One region of the Janthinobacterium sp. GMG1 genome, then DNA from elsewhere that is predicted to be linked to it. Evidence: predicted binding sites of a transcription regulator. Region 1 holds the regulator's gene; the other holds the start of a gene.
The links. The regulator FNR, encoded in region 1, switches genes on or off when oxygen is low (the NO sensors DNR and NnrR bind a similar motif). The targets are predictions, from matches to a motif close to TTGATNNNNATCAA.
Positions count from the first base shown of each region.

Region 2: a site for FNR is predicted at 4,951-4,964, ahead of SJI03_RS09375 (XrtA system polysaccharide chain length determinant). Genes of this name have one in related genera too.

Region 1 covers NZ_JAXQNT010000013.1:62,152-69,785, forward strand. The annotation lists gene ccoP (cytochrome-c oxidase, cbb3-type subunit III) at 1-385, shown strand, start outside; gene ccoG (cytochrome c oxidase accessory protein CcoG) at 388-1,770, shown strand; gene SJI03_RS25415 (FixH family protein) at 1,873-2,397, shown strand; gene fnr (fumarate/nitrate reduction transcriptional regulator Fnr) at 2,401-3,159, opposite strand; gene SJI03_RS25425 (response regulator) at 3,409-6,483, shown strand; gene SJI03_RS25430 (TOBE domain-containing protein) at 6,610-7,377, opposite strand; gene SJI03_RS25435 (sulfate/molybdate ABC transporter ATP-binding protein) at 7,412-7,634, opposite strand, start outside.
Region 2 covers NZ_JAXQNT010000003.1:111,046-118,679, forward strand. The annotation lists gene prsT (XrtA/PEP-CTERM system TPR-repeat protein PrsT) at 1-34, shown strand, start outside; gene SJI03_RS09355 (hypothetical protein) at 38-2,509, shown strand; gene SJI03_RS09360 (serine protease) at 2,506-3,276, shown strand; gene SJI03_RS09365 (N-acyl amino acid synthase FeeM domain-containing protein) at 3,281-4,027, opposite strand; gene SJI03_RS09370 (XrtA/PEP-CTERM system exopolysaccharide export protein) at 4,228-4,851, opposite strand; gene SJI03_RS09375 (XrtA system polysaccharide chain length determinant) at 5,107-6,636, shown strand; gene SJI03_RS09380 (XrtA-associated tyrosine autokinase) at 6,654-7,496, shown strand; gene SJI03_RS09385 (TIGR03016 family PEP-CTERM system-associated outer membrane protein) at 7,480-7,634, shown strand, end outside.

The sequences.
Region 1 (7,634 bases):
CATCCTGCACGGCCGCAATGGGCAGATGCCACCGATGGGCGCCGCCCTCGGCTCCGAAAAGGATGTCGAGAACGTGGCCCATTATGTGCTGAGCCTGTCCGGCTCGACCTCGGATCCCGTCAAGTCGGTGCTGGGCAAGGCCAAATTTGGCGCCTGCATGGCCTGTCATGGCGCCGATGCCAAGGGTAACCAGATGCTCGGCGCGCCGAACCTGACGGACAAGACCTGGCTGTACGGCGGCAGCGCCGATACCATCATGGAAACCGTACGCAAGGGACGCAACAACACCATGCCGGCCTTCAGTGATTTCCTCGGCGAATCCAAGGTACACGTGCTGTCGGCGTATGTCTGGAGCCTGTCGAATCCGCAGGCACCCGCAAAGTAAAAATGGAACCTCAAGTCATCAAGATGTATGCGGCCCGCGAGCAAATCTACCCTCGCGAGGCCAAAGGACGCTACGCTACCTGGCGATGGGTATGCGTATGGCTTACCCAGCTCGCGTTCTACGGCTTGCCGTGGTTGACCTGGAATGGCAGGCAAGCCCTGCTGTTCGATTTGACCACGCGCAAGTTCTACATTTTCGGCGTCGTGCTGTGGCCCCAGGATTTCATCTATCTGGCGGCCCTGCTGATCATCTGTGCGTATTTGTTGTTCCTCGTCACGGCCATTGCCGGGCGGGTGTGGTGCGGGTTCTCTTGCCCGCAAACGGTATACACGGAAATTTTCCTGTGGGTCGAACGCCACATCGAGGGCACGCGCAGCGCGCGCATGGCCCTCGACAAGCAGGGCCCCTCCGTGCGCAAGGCGTTCAAGAAGACGGCCAAGCACCTGGCATGGGGCGCCATCGCCCTGTGGACGGGCTTTACCTTTGTCGGCTACTTCACGCCGATCAAGGAACTGGCGCAGTCGGTGACCACCCTGAACTTCGGTCCCTGGGAATGGTTCTGGGTCTTGTTCTACAGCCTGGCAACCTACGGCAACGCGGGCTGGCTGCGCGAGCAGGTGTGCAAATACATGTGCCCCTACGCGCGCTTTCAGAGCGCCATGTTCGACCAGGACACCCTGATCATCACCTATGATGCCAAGCGCGGCGAACCACGCGGCGCCATGAGCAAGAAGGCCGGCAACAACGACAAGCTGGGCGATTGCATCGACTGTACCCTGTGCGTGCAGGTGTGTCCGACCGGTATCGATATCCGCAACGGCCTGCAGTATGAATGCATCGGTTGCGCCGCTTGCGTCGATGCCTGCAACAGCGTGATGGACAAGGTTGACCGGCCACGGGGACTGGTACGCTACAGTACCGACCATGCGATGGAAAACAACTTCAATTCGAAGCAGATACGCCAGCGCGCCATGCGCCCGCGCGTCCTGATCTACACTTCCATCCTGGCCCTGATCATCATCGCCGTATGTACGTCGCTGGCCCTGCGCACGCCCCTGAAAATGGACGTGATCCGCGACCGCGGTTCGATGGGACGCGAAGTGGAAGACGGCATGATTGAAAACGTCTACCGTCTGCAGATCATGAACACGTCGGAGCAAACCCAGCATTTCAAGATCAGCGCTTCCGGCCTGCCGGGCCTGACCTTGCTGACGCGCGAAGAAGTGACCTTGCAGCCGACGGAAACGCTGGGTTGGCCGATCCGCCTGCGCGTGCCGCACGGCGTGGGAGAGAAGGGTTCGAACAAGATTGCGATCGAATTGCACTCGCTGGACAACCCGTCGCTGCATGTGCGTGAAAGCGCGGTATTCATCGTGCCACGTTAACAAGGAAAGGCGGAAGGGGACCGGGTGCCCTCGCCGCCGCCACGAAGTTGCAGGAAGGCCGGTCCCCATGCGGGGACTGGCTGATTAAACAGGAGAAATATCATGTCCGACAGTCTGAAACTGCAAGCCCCCGTTGCACCGTGGTACAAGCATCGCTGGCCATGGCTGCTGATGATCGGCCCCGGCCTGTCCGTGGTCGTCGGCAGCTTCATGGGCTATATCGCGTTTACGCAGCCCGATGCGCTGGTGGTGGGCGATTATTACAAGCAGGGCAAGGCGATCAACCAGGATTTGAAGCGCGACACGATCGCCAGCGACCTGGCCATGGATACGAGCCTGTCGTATGACGTGGCGCAAGCACGCCTGACCGGTTCCGTGCACAGCTTCGGCAAGGCTTACCAGGGTCCGCTGCAGCTGCACCTGGCGCATGCGACCCTGCCGGAAAAGGATATCAAGGTGCTGGTGCAGCCCGATGCGGCCGGCAATTTTTCCGTGGCGCTGCCGATGCTCGAGCGCAGCCGCTGGCAAGTGCTGGTGGAAAACGACAAACGCGAGTGGCGCCTGTCCGGCATCTGGACCTGGCCGCTGCAACGCAGCATCGCGCTGCATGCGGACGAAGAGCTGTAAGCCTTATTTGCAGATGTCGGTTCCGGCCGTAATGGCCTTCAGCTTGGCCGGCTGCAATATCTCGATCTCGCGGTTCGACACGCGCAGCCAGCCTTCCTTCTTGAATTTGGATAGCAGGCGGCTGACGCTCTCGATGGTCAGGCCCAGGTAGTTGCCGATTTCCTCGCGCGACATGCGCAGCTGGAAATTGCTGCCCGAATAGCCGCGCGCTTCATAGCGCGACGCCAGGTTGACGATGAAGGCGGCAAACCGCTGCGTCGCCTGCATATTGCCCAGCAACAGCATCACGCTTTGCTCGCGCGTGATTTCCTGGCTCATCATGCGGTGGAAATGGCGCAGCAGGGTCGGCATATTGCCCAGCAATTGTTCCAGGCTGGAAAACGGGATTTCACACACTTCGCTGTCTTCCAGCGCCACTGCATTACAGTGGTGGCGGTCGGCGCTGATGGCATCCATGCCCAGCAGTTCGCCCGCCATCTGGAAACCCGTCACCTGCTCTTCGCCACCGGGATTGATCTGGTACGTCTTGAAGTGCCCCAGGCGGATCGCATACAGGTTCTGGAACGAGTCACCGATGCGGAACAGCGAGGCGCCGCGCACGATCTTGCGGCGGCGGCCGATGATCTGGTCCAGCCTGTCCATGTCGCCCACATCGAGGCCCATCGGCAGGCACAATTGATGCATGCTGCAGGTCGAGCATCGCGCACGCAACGCCTCCACGTTCACGGTGGGCAAGGTGGGAGTGAGTAGCGCTTCAGTCATGTCGGTACCTTTTAGAAAATGCAACAACAAGTTTACTGCATACAGCTGCATACAGGGTTGCCGTATACCAATTTCACCGTAATTTCGGCGAATAAACGACGTCCAGCCTTTAATTATATGGCAACATCGTCAAAAGCCCGTACGGGGCGGGCAATTTGCGCGGTGGCGCTTGCCAAGCTGGGGTATTGATAGGAAAATTCCTGACAGCATTATCTGCCGCCTGTGCCGCCCGGTACTGAAAAGGAAATCATGAAGCCTCTCGGCATCAAAGCAAAAGTCGCGCTGGCCACCAGCCTGACCTCGATCGCCATGATCGCGCTGGTCACCATGATCCAGGTGCAGCACATGCGCGACGACTTCACCCGAGTACTGCTGAGCCAGCAATCGTCCCTGATCACCCGCACCGCTGCCGAGCTCGACGACAAGCTGGGCATGCTGCTGCAGATCGTCACCCTGACGGCCCGGCAACAGCCGCCGGAATTGATCGCCCGGCCCGCCCAATTGCGCGAATACTATTCGCGCCGCTCGATGCTGGTGCTGTTCGATGACGTGCTGGTGCTCGACGCGCAGGGCGCCATCGTGGCCGACATGCCGGAAGTGGCGGGGCGCGCCGGCATCAACGTTGCCGAGCGCGAGTATTTCCAGACCGTCCTGCGCACGCGCCAGCCCATGATCACCGAACCGATGCTTGGTAAATCGAGCGGCATGCCCATCGTGCAGATGGTGGCGCCCGTGCTGGCCGCCGATGGCCGGGTGGCCGGCGTGGTGATCGGCGTGCTGCGCCTGTACAAGGACAACCTGCTGGGCCGCCTGCGCTCGGAAAAGATCGGCAAGAGCGGCTATTACTTCATCCTCACGCGCGGCGCCGTGCCGCGCTATGTGCTGCACCCCGATACGAGCCGCTTGCTGCAACCGCGCAAGCCGAACGCCAACCTGACGACGACCCAGTTGCTGAAGGAAGATGGCGAAGGCAGCATGGTCAGCACCAACAGCCGCGGCATCACGGCCGTCAACAGCTTCAAGCGCCTGAAATCCGTGAACTGGCTGCTGGCCGCCTCGCTGCCCGTCGAGGATGCCTTTGAACCGTTCGATGGCGTGCTGTACCGGCTGGTGCTGTGGAGCATCCTCGCTTCGCTGCTGGCCGCTGCCGTTCTGGGCTGGGTCACCGTGCGCCTGCTGTCGCCGCTGGTGCGCCTGCGCGACACCTTGCTGGCCCTGCGCACCAGCGGCAGCCGCTTCACCCCCGTGCCGGTACAGCAGCGCGACGAGATCGGCGAACTGACGGAAGCGTTCAACGGCCTGATGAGCGAACGCGACCGCCTGCAGCAGGAACTCGAAGCGCGCGCGGCGGAGCTGGAACAGGAACGCGACCGCGCCGAAGCGGCCAACCGCGCGAAGAGCGATTTCGTGGCCAACATGAGCCATGAAATCCGCACGCCCCTCAATGCCGTGCTGGGCATGGTGTATTTGCTGGGCAATACCAGGCTCGATACGGAACAACGCAAGTATCTGACCATGGTGCGCGTGGCGGGCCAGTCGCTGCTGGGCATCCTCAACGACGTGCTCGACTATTCGAAGATCGAGGCGCGCCGCATGGAATTGTCGCCTGTCGAATTCGACCTCGACGAAGTCATGAATACCCTGGCCACGACGATGACGATGAATGCGGGCGAAAAGGAACTGGAACTGGCCATCGCCGTCGAACCCGACGTACCGCGGCGCCTCGTCGGCGACGCCCAGCGCCTGCAGCAAATCCTCGTCAACCTGGCCGGCAACGCCATCAAGTTCACGGAGAGCGGCGAAGTGGTGGTGGCCGTCAGCCTGGCCGAGAGCGAGAGCGGCCGCGCCTGGCTGCGCTTCGAAGTGCGCGACACGGGCATCGGCATGACGGAACTGCAGCAACAACAGCTGTTTTCCGCGTTTTCCCAGGGCGACCAGAGCATCACGCGGCGCTTCGGCGGCACGGGCCTGGGCCTGGCCATCAGCAAGCAGCTGATCCACATGATGGGCGGCGACATCGCCGTCGCCAGCAGCGAAGGCAAGGGCAGCCGCTTCTGGTTCAGCGTGCCCTTCGAGATGCTGGCGCAACCGGCCGAAACGCGGCGCACGCCCGCGCTGGGCCAGCTGCGCCTGCTGGTGGCCGACGATAACCGCACCACGCGCGAACTGATCGTCAAGCTGATCGAGGCGTGGGGCTGGCTGGCCGACGAAGTGGACTCCGGCTTTGCCGCCATCGAACTGTACCGCGAACGCCTGGCGCAGCAGCAACCATACGACGTGGTGCTGGCCGACTGGCACATGCCCGTCATGGACGGCCTGGCCACAGCCAAGGCCATCCGCCAGGCGGCCAGCGGCCAGCGCCAGCCCATCGTGGTGATGGTCAACGCCTTCGCCCGCAACCACCTGGAGGAAATTTCCAGCGCGGCCGAGGCCGACGTTGTGCTGATGAAGCCGATCACGGGCTCCAGCCTGTTCGATGCCCTGCACCAGGCGCTGATTACCAAGAACGACGGCGGCGAGCCACGCATGCTGCACCAGCCGCTGGGCACGGAACTGGCCGGCGTGCATTTCCTGCTGGTGGAAGACAATCATTTGAACCAGGCCGTGGCGCGCGGCATCCTCGAACACATGGGCGCCACCCTGGACGTGGTGGGCGACGGCTTGCAAGCCGTGGAACGGCTGCGCACGGAAGCGTTGCGCTACGACATCGTGCTGATGGACATGCAGATGCCCGTCATGGACGGTTTCAGCGCCACCCACATCATCCGCACGGAACTGCGCCTGAACCTGCCCGTGATCGCCATGACGGCCGGCGTGCTGGCGTCCGAGCGCGAGCGCTGCATGACGGCCGGCATCAGCGACTTCATCGCCAAGCCCGTGGTGGTGGAAGAGATGATGGAAGTCATCCTGCGCCACCTGCCCAAGCGCCCGCAAGTGCAGACGGCCGAGCCGGCACGCGTCGCCGATGAGGAAGTGTTTTCCATGGCGCCGCTGATGCGCGTGATGGGGCGCGATGCGAAGGGGCGCGGCGTGCTGCGGCGCATGGTGGAAGACGCGCTGAACAAGGGCATGACGCCCGTGCGCGACGCCGAAACAGCGTTGCAGGCGGGCCGCCACAGCGACGTGGCGCGCATCCTGCACAGCGTGCGCGGCTCCGTCGGCACCCTGGGCACGAAACGCCTGATCCGCGCCGCCTTCGCCACCGAGGAAGCCATCGATGCGGGCCGTCTGGACGAGGTGCCGGCGCTGCTGGCGCACACGGCGCAGGAACTGGAACTGGCGCTGGCGGCGGCAGCGGATTGGTTGTCCAGGCTGAAGGATTAGCACCCAAACGCCTAAGAAAACCGTAGCGAGCGGCAGTGAGTTGTGGCTAAGAAGCGCAACCGTGCTAGAGCACGGTGAGCATCGCAGGCCGCAAATCGCGACGCGCAGTAGATTTGCTTTGGCGTTTTATGCGGGCACGCCCAGAATCACGCTGGACGCCTTGAACATCGCCGTCACATTGCTGCCCGGTTCGATGCCCAGATCGGTGCTGCTCTGATTCGTGATGATGGCGGCGATCGTGCCGCCGCGCGGCAGGTCCAGCACCACTTCCGTGTTGACGGCGCCCGTCTGCACGCGCGTCACCACCCCGGCCAGCTGGTTGCGCGCGGAAAAGCGCGCGCCATGGCTGTCCGTCACAAGGATGATCGACGAAGCCTTGATCAGCGCGAACGCTTCCGCGCCCGGCACCAGGCCCAGGCTGGCGCTGCTGCCCTGCGTGACGATGGCCACGATATGCTGTCCGCCCGGCAATTCCAGCGTGACTTCGTCGTTGACGGCGCCCTGTTTCAGTTCGGCCACCTTGCCCAGGAATTGATTGCGTGCCGTGGTTTTCATGGCCATTCTCCGTATGAGTAAAAGGTCGTCGGCGATGCCTTCCGCCTGGCTGCCCAGCTGGCGCAGGTAACGGGCATGCTCGCGCTCGATGATGCGGAAATTGTCGACCAGCTGGCGTCCCCGTGGCGTCAGCCGCGTGCCGCCGCCGCCCTTGCCGCCCGTCAGGCGCTCGACCAGCGGTTCGCCAGCCAGGTTGTTCATCGCGTCGATGGCATCCCAGGCCGCCTTGTAGCTCATCTTCACAAGCTTGGCCGCCTGCGTGATGGAGCCGCACTCGGCGATGGCACCCAGCAATTCCACCCGGCCGGCGCCGCCCAGGTTTTCTCCGCCCACCGTCATCCATACCGAGCCTTGCAGGCCGATGGCCGCTGATTTATCCAATGCGTTCACCCAATGCCATGTGTTCTTCCCTGTTATCGATCTGCCCGTCGCGCAAGTACAGCACATGCTCGCCCAGGATGCGCGCATCTTCCGGATCATGTGTGATCAGGATCATGGGCACGTCCAGGCGCTGCTGCCACTGGCTCAGTTCCAGCCGCATTTTGACACGCAGGGCCGGATCGAGGGCGGCAAACGGCTCGTCGAGCAGCAGCGCA
Region 2 (7,634 bases), on a different contig from region 1:
GGCCGCAGCGCAGGCCTTGCTGACCCAGTTGTAGGCCATGGCTGTGCACGCGGCCATGCCCGGCGTGGCGGCGCGGCCGCTGGCCCTGCTGGCGGGCGCGGCCTGCGTGGCGGCCTTGCGCCATTATCCGCTGGGCCACGGCTGGCCCGGCCTGCTGTTTGCCATCCTGCTGCCCGCGTATTTCCTGCTGCTGTGCTGGCGTCCCGCCAGCTGGCTGTTCTGCGTGCCCGCCCTGCTGCCCGTGCTGGACCTGGCGCCGTGGACGGGCTGGTTTTTCCTCGAAGAAATCGACGTGCTGCTGTTGCTGACGCTGGCCTGCGGTTACTGGCGCCTGGGCGGGTCAGGCCAGCCGGCAGCGGCGCGGCTGTCGCCCGCTGCCCGCGCCTGTTTGCTGCTGTGCAGCCTGGCCTGGCTGGCGGCGCTGCTGCGCGGCGTCCTGCCGCTTGCGCCCCTCGACCTGAATGCCTGGGACAATTATCTGAGCCCCTACAACAGCTTGCGGCTCGGTAAAGCCTGGGCCTGGAGCATGCTGCTGCTGCCGATGCTGCTGCGCGACGCGGACCCTTCCTCCTTGCGCCGCTACGCGTTGCCGGGCATGCTGGCCGGGCTGGCCATGGTGTCGCTGTTCGCCCTGTGGGAACGGGCCGTGTTTCCCGGCCTGCTGAACCTGTCCAGCGATTACCGCATCACGGCGCCATTTTCCGCCATGCACACGGGCGGCGCCGCGCTGGACGGTTACCTGGCCCTGAGTTTGCCTTTCGCCGGCCTGTGGCTGGCGCACGCGCGCGGCCGCTGGCAGGCGGCCCTGGCCTTGCTGCTGCTGGGCCTGGCCCTGCACGCGGCGTTCACCACCTTTTCACGGGGCCTGTACGCGGCCTTGGCGGCGGCCATGCTGCCGGTATTCTGGCAGGCCCTGCGGACGGCGCCCGGTGCGGCGCGGCAATCGCCCGGCCAGCCGTCCTGGCGCAAACCTTTACTCAAGCTGTTGCTGGCCGGCCTCGGTACCGCCCTGCTCCTATATATGTTCAACCTGGCAGGCTACCGGGGCCTGATCGCCGCCGTCGTCCTGCTCGCGGCCAGCTTCGTGCTGGCGGCGCGGCCCTTGCCATGGCGCCTGGCGCCGGCCAGCCTGCTGTGCGCGCTGTGCCTGCAAGGCTTGCTGGCCGCCTGGTGGCCGGAGCCGGTTGGCCAGCACACGGCAGGCTGGCTGAAAGGCCCCTATTTTTTGTTCCTGCTGGCCGCCGTGCTGCTGGCGGGCGCGTTGTGGCCGAGTAAGGCGAGCGGAAAAGGGGCAGCCAGACTGGGCCTGGCGATGATGGCGTGGACCATGCTGGCATGCAATCTCGCCTGGATAGGCTGGCACTGGGCGGGACCGCCGGCCCTGCTGCCGGCCGGCCTGGTCGTGCTGCTGGCCATGCTGATGCTGTGCAACGGACGTTTGCGCCCGCCGCTGTGGCGGCTGGACCGGGCCAGCCTCAGCCTCGCGGGCGCGGCCGGCATCCTGTTGCTGCTGGCCATCCCCGTGTCGGCCAGCTATTACGCCACCGAACGTTTCGCCACCACCGCCTTCGACATGCAGGGCCGCTTGCGTCACTGGCGGCAAGCGCTGGCCATGCAGCCGCCCAACTGGGGCGACCGCCTGTTCGGCATGGGCAGCGGCAGCTTTCCCGCCACCTATTACTGGCACAATCCCCAGCGCGAGGTGCCGGCCAGCATCGCCTATGCCGAAGAAGGCGGCAACCTGGGAAACCGCTATGTGCGCCTGGCCAGTCCCGGCTATGGCGCCGGCTATGGCGAACTGCTGCGGCTTCTGCAACGCGTGCCCGTGCAGCCGGCCACGCGCTACACCCTGTCGCTCGACGTGCGCAGGACGGGACCCATGCCCGTGCTGCTGGTGCGCCTGTGCCAGCGACAATTGCTGTATGCGCAAGGCTGCGTGCCTGTCCCCCTGCGTCTGCGTCCTCCGGCACCGGGTAATCCGGTGGAGGCCTGGCAACACTATGACGTGCCGTTCGACAGCGCCTGGCTGGGTGCGGGCCGCTGGCTGCTGAGGCCGCCCGTGCAGCTGGAACTGGCGGCCAGCGGCACGGCCACCTCGTCCGTGCTCGAAGTGGACAATGTCAGCTTGCGCGCGCCCGGTGGCGAGGAGCTGATCGCCAACGGACGCTTTAGCCAGGCCAATAATTACTGGTTTTTCAGCAGCGACCACCATCACTTGCCGTGGCATATCAAGAACCTGGCGCTGCATGTGCTGGTGGAAACGGGCTGGTGCGGCGCCTTGTCCCTGCTGGCCCTGCTGACCCTGGCCGGCCTGCGCCTGCTGCGCCGCGCCGCGCGGGGCGATCCGGGCGCGCTGGCTTGCGCCGCCGCGCTGCTGGGTTTTCTCGTCGTCGGCCTGTTCGACAGCCTGCTCGACGCGCCGCGCCTCGCCCTGCTGTGCTATCTGATGCTGCTGTGCGCGCTGCTGCAGCCCGTGCCACCTCCTCCCGTTGAAAGTACGCCGCCATGAAAGCCTTGCTCTCCGCCTTGCTGTCCTGCCTTGCCTTGCTGCTCGCCAGCGCGCCGTGCCGCGCCGATGCGCCACTGGCGCACACCATTGCGCGCGTGAAACCGTCCATCGTCGGCGTGGGCAACCTGCAAAAGACGCGCACGCCGCCGATGAATTTCATCGGCACGGGTTTCGTGACGGGCGACGGCTTGAGCGTGCTCACTTGCGCCCATGTGATCCAGAAACTGCTCGACGCCAATCCGAACGAAGTCATCGGCATACTCACTGGCCAGGGCGAGGTGGCGCAATTTCGCCCCGTCAAGGTCCAGGCGCTGGACACGGAACACGACCTGGCCTTGCTGCGGCTGGCGGGCGCGCCCCTGCCCGCCCTGGCGCTGGGCGACGCGGCCACGGTGCGCGAAGGCCAGGCCATGGCGTTTACGGGGTTTCCGCTGGGTACCTTGCTGGGGCTGCACCACGTGACGCACCGCGCCACCGTGTCATCGCTGACGCCGGTGGTCATGCCCAGCGAAAATGCGCAGCGCCTCGACGTGCGGCGCCTGGCGCAGCTGCAAAAGGCGCCGTACACCGTGTTCCAGCTGGACGCGACGGCGTATCCAGGCAGCAGCGGCAGCCCCCTGTTCGATCCCGAGACCGGTCTCGTCTACGGCATCGTCAACATGGTGTACATCAAGGGTCTAAAGGAAGCGGCCCTCAGCGCACCGAGCGGCATCACTTACGCGATTCCAGGCAGCTACATGCAGGCGCTCCTGCTGAAAAACCCGTGAGTCATCAGTTGCGCCCCTGCCTCAGCCGGTCCGTAATGCCAGGCTCATCCCATGTCGGAAAAAAAAAGGGGTAAAACGACCGTTCACCCCCATGCTGTTCCATCAGGCCACCGTATTTGCGGATCTGGGCCCCCATGTAATCGAGGTCCAGCCGTAGCAGCACGGCCGGCGCCCCCACGCGCGTGCACTCGCGCTCGCCGCCGAAGTCCTGGAATCCCAGCATGCGCTTGTAAAACACCACGTGGCGCGGGTTAACTTCGATCACGTAATCCGTAAAGCCGTGAATATTGTGGGCATAGATATAAGAGATATGAATCAGCGCCGCAAACACGCGCTTGCTCACGCCCTTGTCGATGGCCAGGCGCGACGGTTCGCACAGGCGCCGGCCCTGCTCGCGCAGGATGTCGAGCTTGTCGCGGAAGTTTTCATCGGCGGGCAAGCCTGTCTCGTCATTGTCGAGGCACAGGGTCATGGTGCCGACGGTGCTGCCGGCCGTTTCCGCAAACAGCGTGATCTTGTTCAGGGCATGCGCGATGCCAGGATCGACGGCATAGCCGCGCCAGCCGTACATCTTGCGGATCAGCAAACTGGCCGCCTCGCGCCGGCCGCGCGAATTGGCCATGCGGATATGAAAGCGCTGCAGGTCGAGCTCGTGCTCCATGGCCGGGTCGATCTGCCCTTCGCCCACCACCAGGTCGCTGAAAGTACCGGGCGTGTCGAAGGAAATAATGGGTTCATCTTCAAAGCTCATCTTGTCCTCACGTTCATCGGCCGCCGTCGAGACGGACTGAAGCCAATGCCTTGTGACAAGAAAAAAACTGGAGAAGTTCCCACGCCAAGCAAAAAAAACAGAAGAAATGTGCTATTCAGTAGCAAAATTGCATGCTGAAATTTGCCTGCAAGTACAAAATGACAAATAAAAATGCTGTTTTGATATTGCCGAGGCCGCTATTAAAAAAAACTTTCCGGTATCAATAACACGTCGCCCGGCCGCATCATGACATTCGCGGAAATATCGCCGTCTTTCAATAAATCGTCGAGCCGCACGCGCAGCTGCTGCTGGTTGCCTTCGCGCATGCGGATGATGCTGGCCTTGTTGCCTGCCGCGAAATCGGTGATGCCGCCCACGGCGATGAGCACATCCATCAGCGACATGCCCAGGCGGTACGGCAGCGCCTGCGGCTTGGCCGCCTCGCCGATGACGCGGATTTGCTCGCCATACGGGCCCGAGAAATTGGTGACGATGACCGTCACCACGGGCTGCTGGATGAACTTGCCCAGGGCTTGCTCGATGTCACGCGCCAGCTGGGTCGACGTCTTGCCGCTGGCGGGTAAATCCTCGACCAGCGGCGTGGTGATCTTGCCATCGGGCCGCACGGCCACCGTCAGCGACACTTCCGGATTGCGCCAGACGATGATGTTGACGGAGTCGCCCGGTCCGATCAGGTAGTCGTGCATGGGCGCGCTGTCGTCGGAAGGGGCCAGCGGATGGGTCGTGCGGCAGGCGCCCAGCAGGCCGGCGGCAATGGCCAGGCCCAGCGTGTTGCGGACAAATGCACGGCGAAACGGATTCATGCGGAGCCTCTTCGAGTCGATGGCGCATCCATGGCCGGCCCCGCAGAACCAGCCTGGGCCGCGAACTTCCTATGATTATTAAAACTTGGCAAGAGAACCTTGAGGCGTATCAAGAAGCAATCATCTTGGGAAATCTTGCCTCACAGCCGCCCTATACTTTGCTTACTCAACAGGCAAGCATTTCTTGCAAGATGCCGTCGTTGTCCGCGCCGCCAAGCCATCTACCGTGCAGCACCGTCATCCGAAGGAAGCGACATGGAGCAATTGATACAGCAACTGCTTTCCAGCCTGAAAGGCATCTGGAAGTACCGCTGGCATGCGGTGCTGGTGGCCTGGCTGGTGGCCATCGCCGGCTTCATCCGGGTGATTACCCTGCCCGACGATTTCCAGACCTCGGCGCGCGTGTTTGTCGATACGCAAACCATCCTCAAGCCGCTGATGGCCGGCATGACCAGCGTGCCGAACACGGAACAGCAAGTGGCCATCATGAGCCGCACCCTGCTCAGCCGCCCGAACGTGGAGCGCGTCATGCGCATGGTCGACCTCGACCTCGATTCGAAGACCGCGCGCGAACACGAGGCCCAGCTGGACGACTTGATGAGCCGGATCAAGATCACGGGCACCAACGCGTATGACATCTATACCATCAGCTACAGCGGGCGCGACCCGAAGCTGGTGCGCGACGTCGTGCAAAGCCTGCTCACCATCTTTGTCGAAGGCAGTTTCCAGGGTAAAAAGGGCGATTCGCAAAAGGCCGTGCAATTCATCGACGAGCAGATCAGGAATTACGAGGACAAGCTGAGCGCGGCGGAAAACCTGGTGAAGGAATTCAAGATCCGCAACAACCTGCTGCTGCCGCGCCAGGGCATCGACTATGGCAGCCAGCTGCTGATGTCGTCCGATAGCCTGAACAATGCCAAGCTGGAACTGGTCGAGGCGGAACAATCGCGCAAGGCCATCCAGAGCCAGATCGAGGGCGACGAGCCCGTGCTCGACCTGGAGCCGAACGCGGCGGCCATCACGAATCCCGAACTCGACGAGCGCATCGCCTCGATCAACAAGAACCTCGACAGCCTGCGCATGCAATTTACGGAATTGCATCCCGACATTATCGCCTCGAAGCGCCTGGTGGCCCAGCTGGAAGAACGCAAGATCGAGGAAAGCAAGCTGAAAGCGGCCTCCGGCGACCCGGGCAAGAACTACAGCCCCATGTTGCAGCAACTGAAGGTGGCGCTGACGGACGCGGACGCCAAGGTGGCCGCCATCAAGGCCCGCGTGCAGGAATACAGCGCGCGCAACGAGCGCCTGCTGGCGCAGAGCAATGCCGTACCCGAGGTGGAATCGCAACTGGCGCAGCTGAACCGCGACTACGTCATCAACAAGGAAAACTATGAAAAGCTGATCGGCCGGCGCGAAGCGGCCAAGCTGTCGGGCGAGCTCAGTTCCACCACCGAAATGATGGCCTTCAAGATCATCGATCCGCCCACGGTGCAATATGCGCCCGTCGGCCCGAACCGTCCGCTGCTGTTCAGCGCGGCGCTGGGCGCGGCCCTGGTGGCCGGCGTCGCCACGGCTTTGCTCATCAGCCAGGTACGCCCCACCTTCCTCAGCCCCGCCGAACTGCGCGACGCCACGGGCTTGAACGTGCTGGGCACGGTATCGATGAACTGGACGGCGCTGCAGCAGGTGCGCCGCCGCCGCGCCCGCTACGGCTTTGGCGCCTGCCTGGGCAGCCTGTTCGTGCTGTACGGCGGGGTCATGACGGCCGCGCTGCTGAAATTCTAGATCCGGGGGGAGCGACGATGAGCAGCAAGGACAGCGGCAAGCAGGAACCCACGATCCTGGGCGTGGCCGAGGCCGGCGTGCCCTATGATGCGACGGGTGCGGCGGGTACGGATGGCGCTGACGCGGCCAGGTCGCCGCAATACCGCCCCTTGAATCTGGCCCGCCTGGCCGAACAGGGCATGCTCACGCAGGAAGGCGGACGCAGCTCGGTGGCCGAGGATTTCCGCATCATCAAGCGCCCGCTGCTGCGCCAGGCCCGCGCCAGCGGCGCCGAGGCCATCCGCCACGGCAACCTGATCGTCGTCACCAGCGCCATGCCGGGCGAAGGCAAGACATATTGCGCCGTCAACCTGGCCATGAGCATCGCCATGGAAATGGATATCACGGTGCTGCTGGTCGACGCGGATGTGGCGCGCCCGTCCGTGCTGAAAGTGCTGGGCCTGGCACCGGAGCCGGGGCTGATGGACGTGCTGCTCGACCCGCAACTGGCCATGGGCGACGTGATCCTGAAAACCAACGTGGCCAACCTGAGCATCCTGCCCGCCGGGCGCAGCAACAAGCACGCGACGGAATTGCTGGCCAGCCGCGCCATGAGCCGCTTGCTGGCGGAAATTGCCAGCCGCTATGGCGACCGCGTCGTCGTCTTCGATTCGCCGCCCCTGCTGATCACCAGCGAAGCGCACGCGCTGGTCGGGCAGATGGGACAAGTGGTGATGGTGGTCGAGGCGGAAACGACGACGCAGCACGCCGTCAAGGAAGCGCTGCGCCAGATCGAGTCGTGCGAACACATACATTTGATCTACAACAAGACCAAATCGTTCCCCGGCAATGACTACTACGGCTATGGCTATTACGATTAGCGGCCGGGTTTCGCTGCCGCTGCTGCCGTTGCTGTCCCTGCTGATGCCCCTGCCGGCCGGCGCCGTTGACTGGCTGGTGAAGCCGTCGCTGCGCCTGCGCGAAAGCTATACGGACAATGCCTTGCGCGCGCCGCCCGG